Regions from separate parts of the Paenibacillus sp. SER-28 genome, predicted to be linked through region 2. Evidence: riboswitches for the same ligand, from Rfam matches in the RefSeq annotation. Region 2 holds a riboswitch; each other region holds the start of a gene.

Region 1 (3,112 bases), 400 kb from region 2:
AAACCAAGTGGAACGAGAACGAAGTGGGCGGAATGGTGCTGTACAAGCGTTAGCGTTCGCCTTTGTACCCAGATTTCAACCTCTGGATATTCATAAAAGAAATCTGGGTACAACAGCGATGGGAAGCACCATCCGACTGCGTAGTGGAACTTCGTTCACTTCTCTAGTTCAGTCTTATTTAGCGTTTTAACAAATGATCAGCGCTTGGGCAAGAAGTCGTTTGTGAAGGCTTTATCCACTTCCAAAGGCTTGCTGAGCAGCTTGCGTTCGTACATCCAGTCCGAATAGTTTTGCCATACCTCCGCTTTTTGCACACCCCATTGCGCGGCATCGTCCTGATAACGCGGGCTCAGCCATTTTTGGCTGGCAAGTACCAGTTTTTTATCCAGCTCCGGTACAGCTTTGCTTAAGATGTCCGCGGCTTCATCTGGATGGGCGATAGTGTATTCATAGCCTTGTGCGGTAGCGTTCATGAACGCTTTTACCAGTTCTGGATCATTTTTTATTGTCTGTTCGTTGCTCACAATTACAGGTGTATAGTAATCGAGGCTTTTGGAATAATCTTTTACATACAGCATATCTAATGACTCACCTCGAAGCTGGGCCTCAATTCCGGTCCATGCGTAGAAAATCCAGGCAAAGTCGATATCCCGCTTCACGGCTGTAAAATAGTCTGCATTGCCCATGTTGACGATCTTCACTTTGCTCACATCGCCTTTGTCTGAATCCATGATGGATTTCATGACCGCTTCTTCTACGGGAGAGCCCCAACCGCCGTATTTTTTACCTTCAAAATCTTTGGGGCTCTTAATTCCGCGATCTACTGGGGCTGCGAAGCCTGAGGTATTATGCTGAATCACCGCAGCGATGGAAACAAGCGGCACGCCTTGCGTACGAGCCTGTGTGACGCCTTCTTGGTAGCTGATACCAAAAGGTGCAGCATTAGAGGCAACCATTTGATCGGCTCCGCCTGAACCAGGTTGAATAATTTGGACATTCAAACCCGCTTTTTCGTAAAATCCTTTGTCCTTGGCAACATAGAGTCCCGTATGATTCGTATTGGGTGTCCAGTCGAGCACGACTTTAACATCTTTGAGCTCCTTTGCCGGAGTAGACGTTTGAGTGTTGGTAGCGGGAGCCGCTTCTTGGGATGTGGAGGGACTTCCACCGCAAGCGGTCAGGGTCAGGGTCAGGGCCATGAGCCACAGACTGATCAGTCCGAGGCTTAACATTTTCATGCGCTTCATCGTTGTGTTCTCTCCTTTAATTACCCGTTATCCGTCCAATCAGACAGCTTATGTTCCCCATTTTCATAAAAATAACATCTGCCGGACGCGATCTTTCCAACAACTTAATCTTCAACAAAAAAAGCGCCCCGAGGTTCCGGGACGCTTGCGCTTGTATATACCAAAGTAAGGGATGGTCCTATGTAAAAAAGGCACATCTTGCTTAAGCATTCCTACGCTGGCATTACCCAGATCAGGTTGTAAGGGTCAGTGTCTTGGGACACACTCTCAGCCGGCCGATTCCAGCACCCCTGGCATTGTATGGTTTAATGGGTTCATTTATTCGGGTTTACTACGACGATTATATGCCTTGAATGCGGGTCTGTCCAGCATGGAGGAAGAGATGACGGTTCATTTGCCGAACGACAGGGTACACTTTTACTGTGAGCTTTGATCTGAAAATGAGCATGCATCAATCCGATCTGATCGGGTCATGTTATTTTCAGAACAGCTGTGCAGGTAGGTTCAGATGGGCTGGTGCCCAATGGCATGGCCGTAGAGAATTCTAATTCGTGAAAAGGAGTTGTTGTACTGTGGGTAAAACGGAAACATTGGATCGTAGCCAACTAGAACAAGCCATTGTGAAGGCTTTGGATAACAACAAATTTTGCTCGTTAGGTACGGTAGAGGGTGGCAAACCGAAAGTACGCTATATGGCCCTTTTTAACGATGGAATGAACATTCATCTGGCGACAGATCGCAAAACGCATAAAGTAGATGAGCTAAAGGATAATCCGAATGCTTATCTGCTGCTGGGTTATGAAGTTGGCGGTACAAAGGAAGTCGTAGAAGTGGAGGCTACTGTCCAGATTACAGCTGATGAGGGGCTACGCAAACAAGTGTGGAACGATTCCTTGAAGGAATGGTTTTCCGGACCGGATGATCCCGATTATGTCATTCTGGACGTGAATCCGACTCGCATTGAGTATGTGGGTCAGCAAACGGAGCGCCAAGTGTGGAATAAATAATGAGAATATAAATGGATAAACCAGTGAATCTCCGAGTTTTTTAGGAGGTATGCTGGTTTTTTGTTTTTGAGAGAATTAATTATTTTTTCATAAATAATTTAAGTGAATGACTACTCTTTTGTCTGGCGTTGGATTAAAATAGAAATGGTGGGTTCAAGGCTTACATATATGTGCAAAAGTATGTATATGAGTCATACACCTTAATGAGGAGGGGTATATTTTGTTATTTCGTAAAAATTGGTTTAAAGGGTTTACAGCAGCCGTTGTAGCTTGTAGCATGCTGGTGTTTTCGGCCGCTCCATCCTGGGCAGCTAGCGATTCTCGCGATAGCGCTACGGTGAATTTGCGGATCATGGAAACAACGGATATTCATGCATCCCTGATGAACTACGATTACTATTCGGACAAAGAAACCAACGAATATGGCCTGATTAGCACAGCCAGTTTGATCCAACAGGCGCGTAGTGAAACAAGAAACAGCATGCTGTTCGATAACGGTGATTTGCTGCAGGGCAATCCATTAGGCGATTATATGGCCAGAAACAAAACCTATGAAAAAGAGGGCGGTATCCATCCGGTCTACAAGATGATGAACTTGATGGGCTATGATGCGGCGACAGTGGGCAACCACGAATTCAACTACGGCCTCGACTTTCTGGAGAAATCGCTCAAGGGAGCCGATTTTCCTTACGTAAATGCGAACGTTTATGTTGATAAGGGGGGGCAAGCTACTAAAAATTATTTTACCCCTTATCGAATTCTTGATAAAACGGTAACGGATGAGAAAGGTGAAGAGCATGCGCTCAGAGTGGGTGTCCTCGGCTTGGTCACACCTCAAATTATGCAGTGGGATGCAGC
Region 2 (3,112 bases):
ATCTTCGTTTCATAGAATTTAGGTATAATTCCACTTGAAAATAGTAGTGTAGATCCGTATAGATACCTATTATCGTATGATGGGGATTATCCAAAGTCAACGCCTGAACCGGAAAAGTAAAAATGATGCAAAGAATTGTCGATGTTTGTTCTCGTTCTGTAATATGGTTGTCACAAAAACATCGGTTTACAGTAGCCGCAACTATTCTATATAATTTATGTAACCATGTTTCATAGTGTGAAACGAATATGGATACAAGAGGAGCGGTTCACGATGGAAGACCGTAAATTAACCGTTCGCGCTGTAGAGCGTGCACTTGATATACTGCTGTGTTTTACTGCAAATTCGGATCTTGGCCTGACGGAGATTGCCTCCAAAATTGGTCTACATAAAAGCACGGTTCATCGGCTGCTGACTACGTTGGAGGATCGGGGCTTTGTCGTTCGGAATGCCGAAACGGAAAAATATCGACTTGGCTTCCGCATTTGGGAGCTATCCACGCATTTGTCCCAAAGTGACGAGCCGGCGGTGCTGTTACAACCTGCAATGGAAGGACTACGTGACCGTCTGGGGGAGACGGTCAGCTTGTACTTACGGGACGGCAGCATGCGTATTCGCATACAAGCCGTGCAGAGCAATCAGGCGATCCGCAGGGTCGCGCCTGTAGGTGCGCGTATGCCGCTGGCTGTAGGGGCCTCCAGCAAGGTGCTGGCGGCCTTTATGCCGCCGCAGGAGCTGGAAGCCCTGCTAAGCGGGGATGAATGGCCGCCCTCAGTAGACCCGGAGGTCTATAAAGCCCAGCTGCAGGACATTCGCGAGAAGGGCTATGCGACCAGCTATGAAGAACGGGAGCCAGGGGCTGCTGCTGTGGCAGCGCCAATTGTGAACCGGAAGGGACAGGTCACTGCGGCTTTATCTGTATCCGGCCCGGTCAGCCGACTTGCACCCGAGACGCTACATGACTTTGCTCCGATTTTGATCGAAGCGGCGAAGGAAATGGGGCTTATGCTTCCGTAACAAGAATGAACACAGTTGAAGCAAGCAGAGTGATTTGATAGGGAGTGTCTTCTTGGTAAAAGGGTACCTAGAAGGGTTGCCAAAGCCATAAATTTGAAGTAGTCTGGTAAGGAAGGCGGATGTCTGTTATATCCGCCTCATGTGAATAGAAGTATCACAGTTACTGGGGGAGCCTGTAATGCCGGGCTGAGATGGAATCGTGCAAGATTCCGGACCCTTTGCACCTGATCTGGATCATACCAGCGTAGGGAAGTAATCGGCCATTGAAATGTATACGCGGCTGCTGTCTACAGTGGCGCATTGGAATGGATTATTCCATATGCGCATTGTCTGGATAGCTGTCTCGTTAGATTAGCCGGTTCCCTGGGGAACCGGCTTTTTTGCATAGATCAGCGCCACCCTGGGAATGGTTCCGGATCGGTGTGTTATTTCATCGAAACGGGAGGAATGGACAATGAAGCCGACAGAAGCAGAAGGAACAAAAGGAACAGAATTGAAATCAGCAGAAGTAAGATTGGTAGGAACAAAAGAAGTTGAGGTAGAGAAGACAAACGGGGAGCAAGCCAGTGGGGTAACGCCCTTTCCAGGAAGCCGTAAGGTATATATTCAAGGCTCGCGGCCGGACATTGCCGTGCCAGAGCGCGAAATTGCTCTTCATCCTACACATACGCCGCAGGGCACGGAGCATCATGAGCCATTGCGTGTATATGATACAAGCGGTCCCATGACCGACGAAGCCTATCAGGTCGATATCCGTCAGGGCCTGCCTCCATTACGGCGAGCTTGGGCACTGGAACGGGGCGATGTGGAGGCTTACGAGGGACGCGCCGTCCAGCCGGAGGATAATGGACTGAAACCTGGCTCCAAACGGGAGACAGTGGAATTTCCCGGCGTGACCAATCGTCCGCTTCGTGCTTCGCAAGGGCGTACAGTGACGCAAATGCATTATGCGCGGCAAGGGATCATTACGCCCGAAATGGAATTTGCGGCGATCCGCGAAGGGGTGGAGCCTGAGTTTGTACGGCAGGAGTTGGCGGCTGGACGAGCCATTTTGCCTTCGAATATCAATCACCCGGAAAGCGAGCCAATGGTCATTGGGCGTCATTTTCACGTGAAGATCAATGCGAACATTGGTAATTCTGCGGTTACCTCCTCCATCGAGGAGGAAGTGGAGAAAATGACTTGGGCTGTGCGTTGGGGCTCGGATACGGTTATGGACCTGTCTACAGGCCGTAATATCCATACAACACGTGAATGGATCATTCGGAATTCTCCTGTACCGATTGGGACTGTGCCGCTGTATCAGGCACTCGAAAAGGTGAACGGTGAAGCAGAAGCGCTGACGTGGGAGTTGTATCGCGATACGCTGATTGAGCAGGCGGAGCAGGGAGTGGACTATTTTACAATTCATGCGGGTGTATTGCTGCGGTATATTCCGATGACGGCGAATAGAATGACGGGAATTGTATCCCGGGGCGGATCAATCATGGCAGCCTGGTGCCTTGCGCACCATCAGGAGAATTTTTTGTATACACATTTTGAAGAAATTTGCGAAATTATGAAAGCCTATGATGTAGCCTTTTCTCTCGGGGATGGTCTACGTCCGGGTAGTATCTATGATGCGAATGATGAAGCACAGTTTGCAGAGCTGGAAACGTTGGGCGAGCTAACGCAAATCGCATGGAAGCATGATGTTCAGGTCATGATTGAAGGGCCGGGACATGTCCCTATGCATAAAATCAAAGAGAATGTGGATTTACAAATGGAGATTTGTAAGGAAGCTCCTTTCTATACCTTGGGACCGCTCACGACGGATATTGCCCCCGGATATGATCATATTACCTCAGCCATCGGGGCGGCGATGATCGGTTGGTTCGGGACGTCCATGCTGTGTTATGTTACGCCTAAGGAGCATTTGGGTCTGCCCAATAAGGATGATGTCCGTGAGGGTGTCATTACCTACAAAATTGCGGCACATGCTGCCGATCTGGCGAAAGGGCATCCACGGGCGCAGCAGCGGGATGATGCTTTGTCCAAGGCACGCTTTGAGTTCCGCTGGCGGGATCAGTTCAATCTGTCGCTTGATCCCGAGCGT
Region 3 (3,112 bases), on a different contig from region 2:
AACGTATTGATAAGCCTGAAGAAGCCGCAAAACCAACCTTTCAATTCAAAGAGGCACGTGCAAGCGGAAAGACGGTATTTGAGGGTATTGATTTTGAGATTGGTTATACACATGCCCTTTTGCCTAAGATGTCCATGACGATTGAACGTGGCGAAAAAATTGCAATTGTCGGCTACAACGGTGTCGGTAAATCGACATTGCTCAAAACCATATTGGGAAAAATTCCGCCAATCAGTGGAAAAACCTATCAAGGTGATTTTTTGCAGCCCGCTTATTTTGAGCAGGAAGTAAAGGCAGAGAAAATTACACCGATTGACGATGTGTGGAATGAATTTCCGCATTTGAACCAGCATGAAGTACGAGCGCATTTGGCGCGCTGCGGTTTGAAAAATGAGCATATCACACGTCCGCTATCTGCGCTTAGTGGTGGAGAACAGGCTAAAGTCCGTCTTTGCAAACTGTTAATGCGTGAAAGCAACTGGGTATTGTTCGATGAGCCTACCAACCACTTGGATGTTAAAGCAAAGGATGAGCTGAAACGTGCCTTGAAGGAATACAAAGGGACGGTATTGCTTGTATCTCACGAACCGGACTTTTACGAGGATTGGGTAACCAAAACGTGGAATGTGGAAGAGTGGTCAAGTAAAGTTAACTAAAATCAGTTAAATCCAGTTCTGCATATTTCACACGAAGTGGGGTTTGCAGAATTAGGAAAATATGCTAAGCTATCTATAGCTTATACAATAAAATAGTCACACTAGGGGAGCCGCCCATGCGGCTGAGACGGAATAAATGGATTTCGGACCCTTTGCACCTGATCTGGGTTATGCCAGCGTAGGGAAGTGAGCGCCGTACAAACAAGGCAACACCATCTTTATTTTGTTTGTGCGTGGGACGATACACGTATACGGATATCATGGTCCGTTAGATTATTGGACGTTCGTTAAACCACTTCCTTGGGGAAGTGGTTTTTTTGCGTTTCGTTCATTTTAAGTTGTTCGAGCTTCCGTAGACGGATTCACATACAATCCCCTTTCATTACTGCTGGTAGACGTGGCTGCTAAGCTTAGATCCTTTAATCCAATGTGAGGTGAAGACAAAATCGAATTACACGCAATTTCGATGGAAAAGGGCACTTTTGCACAAGCCGCCCGAGTGGCTGCTATGATTTGTCCGTATGTTCATTATGTACACGCACGTTTAAAACAGAATGGTGCCTCTGCATTGCTTTCTTTGACTCGCAGCATGGTGGAGCAGGAAGTTCCTTTGCAACAAATTGTAGTAAATGATCGTGTGGATGTAGCTTTACTTACTTTGGTTGGAACCGTCCAGCTACCAGCTAATGGATTACCTGTTGTGGATGTGAAAAGCCTACTTTCAAAGAGTACACGCTGTGGAGTGTCTGTGCATTCCTTGGAGGAGGCGCAGACTGCCGAGCAGGCAGGAGCAGACTATGTACTTTATGGTCACGTATATGAGACCCATTGTAAGCCCGGTATTGTACCGCGGGGTTTAGCTCAGCTTGAACATATTTGCAGGCTGTTGAACATTCCGGTGATCGCGCTGGGCGGCATACAACCGCACCATATCCCGGAGCTTTATAGGGCCCGAGCAAGCGGAATTGCGGTGATGTCTGGTATATGGGAGGCTGAGTCGCCCGTTGCAGCTGCGATGGAATATAGGCGAATGGCAGATCTTGTAGTTCACAGCCTGTAGCGAGAAAACGAGAGTAGAGGCAAGCTGAAAGCAGAATGGTTTATGGAGAGGAGACACGGAACAAGTGCTAAAGATACACACAGAGGCAAGAGCGATAGGACATGCTGAATGCTTGGTCATAGGTGGAGGTGTCATCGGCAGTTCCATTGCTTATCATGTGGCCAAGGAGGGAAGAAGTACAATCATGCTGGAACGATTGATCCCGGGTGAGGGAGCCTCAGGAGCAGCGGTTGGAATGCTGGCAGCGGAAAGTGAAGAGTTCACCGACTCTGAGCTGGCACGATTTGCTCGCAGAAGTCGAGATGCATTCCCTGAGCTTGTCTGTGATCTGGAGCGTTTGTCGGGTATTTCGGTGGAATTCCGTACAGAAGGATTTGTGACCCCTTTCCGTACGGAAACTGAAGGCCAAAAACGCTGGAAAGCTGCTAAAACGCGAGAGGATGATTGTCCTATCTGGTGGGATGCGAGGGAATTGGCCCGACGAATTCCAGGTTTGGATGAACAAGCGATCGGAGCAATATATCGTTCAAAGGAGACACAAGTGGCTCCTGTCCAGCTTTGTCGTGCTTATGCAGGTGCTGCTGCGGTGCTGGGAGCAACGGTATGGTCTGGTACACGGGCAGAGCAACTGGTCATACAGGATGGTCGAGTTTGCGGTGTCCGAACAGATAGCGGCTTTTTTTCCTGCGATCAGGTCATTATTGCTGGAGGCTTGGATAGCATGAAATTACTGGCGCAGGTTGGGTTTGAATATCCACTTTATCCGGTCAAGGGCGAAGCGGTAGCGGTCTCCTTGAAGGATCACCCATTAGAATACACCATTTATGCTGATGATATTTACCTCGTGCCTAAACAGTATAACGAGCTTTGGATTGGGGCAACGAGCCTTCCGCATCAATATGACGAACAAGTGACCGTAGGAGGCTTGGAGGGCTTGCTGGCACGTGCCTCTGCCTGGCTGCCGCGCGTCCGTGAAGCTTCTTTTATACGCACTTGGGCGGGCTTACGTCCGCAGGCTGCATCAGGTCACCCTTTTATAGGCACTGTTCCTGGGGTCGAGGGCGTATATGCTGCGGTCGGGCATTATCGCAACGGTGTCCTGCTGAGTGATGCTACCGGGCGTGCGATGGCAGCTATGCTTAATGGAGCTGGTGCAGCAGAACTTGGGATAAGTAGTTTTTCTTCTGAGCTCTTCAAGGAGAAAAGCTTATGAAGCTGACGATTAACGGCCAGAGCATGATCTTTTCTAATCGAATCACTCATGTGAATCAATTGCTACATGAGCTTGATGTAAAGGTGAAAACCGTAGTGGTGGAGCTGAATCGGCATATATTGAGCCGTGAAGATCATGATGAAGCGGTACTGAAGGATGGAGATTGCCTAGAGATTGTACATT
Region 4 (3,112 bases), on a different contig from region 2:
CGGATCTGCTCGCTCACAAGACGGATGATGCCGGCATTAAACAGCATGCCAGTCTTCAGGGCATCCACTCCAAGGTCTAATCCTACAGCTTCGATCTGTTCCGCTGTTGCTTCCTCTGGTAGCGGATATACGCCGTGGACCCCTAAGGTATTCTGTACGGTAATGGCCGTAATAGCCGACATGCCGTACACGCCAAGTTCTTGAAAGGTTTTGAGATCAGCTTGAATTCCAGCCCCGCCGCCACTGTCTGAACCAGCAATCGTCAGCGCTCTGGGTACACGAACGTCTGTCATCGCGCACCACCTGCTGCTGTTGTTCCGGCTTCATGGATCGAGACATGCCCCTCTAGTGAACCTGTATGCAGTTTGGCCAGCTCGTCGAGAAAGGCAATCTGGAAGCTGCCGGGCCCCAGCTCTGCGGTACGTGCTGCGGCTCGAGAAGCTGCTGCACCGTAAAATGCCAAACCTGCTGTACCGGCGAGCAGCAGGTTGGGTTCAACAGCTGCAAAGGCACCTAACACAGAGGTCAGCAGACAACCTGCTCCGGTTACCTTCGTGAGGAGCGCGTCTCCGCCGCTAATCATTCGTGCTTCGGCCCCATCGGTGATGACATCCTCTTTTCCAGTAATGACAACCATCGTATTGAGCGTTCGAGCAGCCCGAATTGCCAGATCGACATGGCCGCTGTCAGCACTGTCACCGGCATCTACGCCTTTAATCTCACGCGCTTCTCCAACAAGATGTGCGACTTCGGCTGCATTGCCCCGCACCAATGAGATTTTGACTTCACTCAGGATTCGCAGTGCCGATTCAGTTCTAAAGCTCGTTGCTCCCGCACCGACCGGATCTAGCAGCACCGGAACACCGTGTGCATTCGCCGATTGTCCAGCAATGATCATGGCATCCACCAGTTCGCGGTTCAGTGTACCGATGTTTAACACGACGGCACCTGCTATTTTTGCCATATCTGCTACTTCCTCAGGTGCATAGGCCATCACCGGGGAGGCGCCCAATGCATACAGGCCGTTGGCCGTAAAGTTGGTGACTACCACATTGGTCATATTGTGAACGAGGGGTTTGCTGTTTTGTACCTTCGTCAGGAGATCCGAATAACTTTTTTTCCATGTACTCATAATGATTATCCTCTCTATAGTTGGTAGTTCAACAGGGCATTAACCGTACTTCACACATCGAATCGCCAGGCTGACTATTCCAAGACCGCTGCCTGCATCTGGACCGGCCATTCTTCCTGCTTATAAGCCATGTCCCAGAACTTATATTCCAGCTGGCAGCTCAGTATAAAATGCTCAATCATCCGCTCCCGCTCAGCAGCCGTTGCGTCTTCCGCCCAAGCATCTACACGTTCTCGGAACTTGAGTGTTGTATCATCAAGCTGGTCTCCATAGAAGCCAATCCATTCATAGAACGGATGAGACTCATCCGGCTTTACTTCATCCAGCAGCCTGCGACCAATCTCGGCATACGTCCACATACATGGCAGCAGCACAGCCAAGATCTCGCCCAGGCTACCCTCATGCGCAACCGTCAGCATGTGACGGATATAGTGATGAGCCGACGGAGCGAGCGGATATCCCTGCAACTCTTCATAGGTCACCCCTGCGACAGCACAGAAATTTTGATGCGGATGAACCTCGCTGTGGAGAATAAAAGAGATTTGTTCATTAAATACAGCCATATCCTCCCGATTCGTGCATTTGGAGATTGCGATGCCGTATATCCGCATGTAGGCGTTCAAATATTCAAAGTCCTGTTTTACATAGTGAATCAGCTGTCCCCTTGTCAAACTTCCTTCAGCAATACCTCTCACAAAGGGGTGCTCAAAAATCGCTTGAAAAATGCCGTCCGCCTGCCGACGGAGTTCTTCTGTAAAACTCAATTTCCCCACCTCCATCAAATTGAAGAGCAAGAAGTCCTGTAAGAATATAATTCCGGAACAACGCTAAAAAGCCGCCCCGGAAAAATGGGAGCGGCTTCAACAATAGGCCCAATACGCAAAAAAACGTTTGAAACCTTATATATGAAGGCTCCACTTTCCTACGCTAGTACGAACTAGATCAGGTTCAAAGGGTCCAAGATACGTTCTTGTCTCAGCCATAGCGGCTCCCCTAGTGGACTTCTATTCTTTTGACTATTACTGTACATACGTTCATACGCTATGTCAAACATAGTGTGCAAAATATTAAATTTCCTCTAGTTAGGTGTTTTGAGCTTAGTGAGGGTGATGAATTACACTTTCCACAGCTTTGACCTTGGCATATTCCGGTTTCCACATTGCATCTCGTATAGCTTGTTCCACATCTGAAATGTGCGCCTGAGCTACCTGATCCTGTATCGCGGCTTTTGCAACCGCAATCGCAACAGCGTACGAAACTTCGCGTAATTTTCGGATATGAGGGAGTAGCGCTCCGCCAGGCGTATTCGAATCTACACCATTGGCAACAGCAACTGCTGCCGCTGTAAACATCGCAGGGGTAATCCTTTTGGCTTTAACCACAATCGCACCCAGACCCAGTCCCGGAAAAACAAAGGCATTGTTCGCCTGTCCAATCTCAAATTTCGTACCGTTATAGGTGACGGGCTCAAAAGGACTTCCGGTTGCAATCAGTGCTTTGCCATCGGTCCACCGGATCAAATCCTCGGGTACTGCTTCTGCAAGGTTTGTAGGATTGGACATGGGCATAATGATCGGGCGTTCTACATGTTTCGCCATCTCCTTGATGATCTCTTCAGAAAAGGCACCTGCTACACCGGAAGTTCCAATCAATATCGTAGGCTTCACCTGACGGATGACCTCTAGCAGTGGTATTTTGCCGTCACCCGATCGGGTCCATGAGCTGACTTCATCCTTTTTGCGCACATACGGTTTCTGATACTCCAATACGTCTTCCATATCTTCCATTAACAGCCCGCGATAATCAAAGGCCCAAAAGGACTTGAAGGAATCTTCTGCGGAAAGGCCGTCCTCAATCATAGCACCCCGAATTTGATCAGCGTTACCGATTCCTGCTGCCCCTGGGCCGAAAACAAGTATTTTTTGTTCACGCAGCGGAGTCTTGGTGACATCCACCGCCGAAAGAATCGCAGCCAAGGTC

The links. Region 2 has a riboswitch for thiamine pyrophosphate ahead of thiC (phosphomethylpyrimidine synthase ThiC). Riboswitches for the same ligand answer to the same signal wherever they lie in the genome.
Region 1: linked by a shared signal. The riboswitch ahead of ACUYLD_RS12255 (ABC transporter substrate-binding protein) and the one ahead of thiC (phosphomethylpyrimidine synthase ThiC) in region 2 are both predicted to bind thiamine pyrophosphate.
Region 3: linked by a shared signal. The riboswitch ahead of ACUYLD_RS08790 (thiamine phosphate synthase) and the one ahead of thiC (phosphomethylpyrimidine synthase ThiC) in region 2 are both predicted to bind thiamine pyrophosphate.
Region 4: linked by a shared signal. The riboswitch ahead of tenA (thiaminase II) and the one ahead of thiC (phosphomethylpyrimidine synthase ThiC) in region 2 are both predicted to bind thiamine pyrophosphate.

Annotation. Positions count from the first base shown of each region.
Region 1 covers NZ_JBRECM010000003.1:448,356-451,467, reverse strand. Annotated here, with positions in the region: gene ACUYLD_RS12260 (hypothetical protein) at 8-190, shown strand; gene ACUYLD_RS12255 (ABC transporter substrate-binding protein) at 198-1,247, opposite strand; TPP riboswitch at 1,440-1,549, opposite strand; gene ACUYLD_RS12250 (pyridoxamine 5'-phosphate oxidase family protein) at 1,820-2,254, shown strand; gene ACUYLD_RS12245 (bifunctional 2',3'-cyclic-nucleotide 2'-phosphodiesterase/3'-nucleotidase) at 2,475-3,112, shown strand, end outside.
Region 2 covers NZ_JBRECM010000003.1:43,769-46,880, reverse strand. Annotated here, with positions in the region: gene ACUYLD_RS10305 (IclR family transcriptional regulator) at 274-1,017, shown strand; TPP riboswitch at 1,173-1,285, shown strand; gene thiC (phosphomethylpyrimidine synthase ThiC) at 1,472-3,112, shown strand, end outside.
Region 3 covers NZ_JBRECM010000002.1:700,629-703,740, forward strand. Annotated here, with positions in the region: gene ACUYLD_RS08785 (ABC-F family ATP-binding cassette domain-containing protein) at 1-656, shown strand, start outside; TPP riboswitch at 750-858, shown strand; gene ACUYLD_RS08790 (thiamine phosphate synthase) at 1,123-1,716, shown strand; gene thiO (glycine oxidase ThiO) at 1,781-2,929, shown strand; gene thiS (sulfur carrier protein ThiS) at 2,926-3,112, shown strand, end outside.
Region 4 covers NZ_JBRECM010000014.1:88,667-91,778, reverse strand. Annotated here, with positions in the region: gene thiD (bifunctional hydroxymethylpyrimidine kinase/phosphomethylpyrimidine kinase) at 1-293, opposite strand, end outside; gene thiM (hydroxyethylthiazole kinase) at 290-1,132, opposite strand; gene tenA (thiaminase II) at 1,207-1,896, opposite strand; TPP riboswitch at 2,035-2,137, opposite strand; gene ACUYLD_RS23350 (NAD-dependent malic enzyme) at 2,230-3,112, opposite strand, start outside.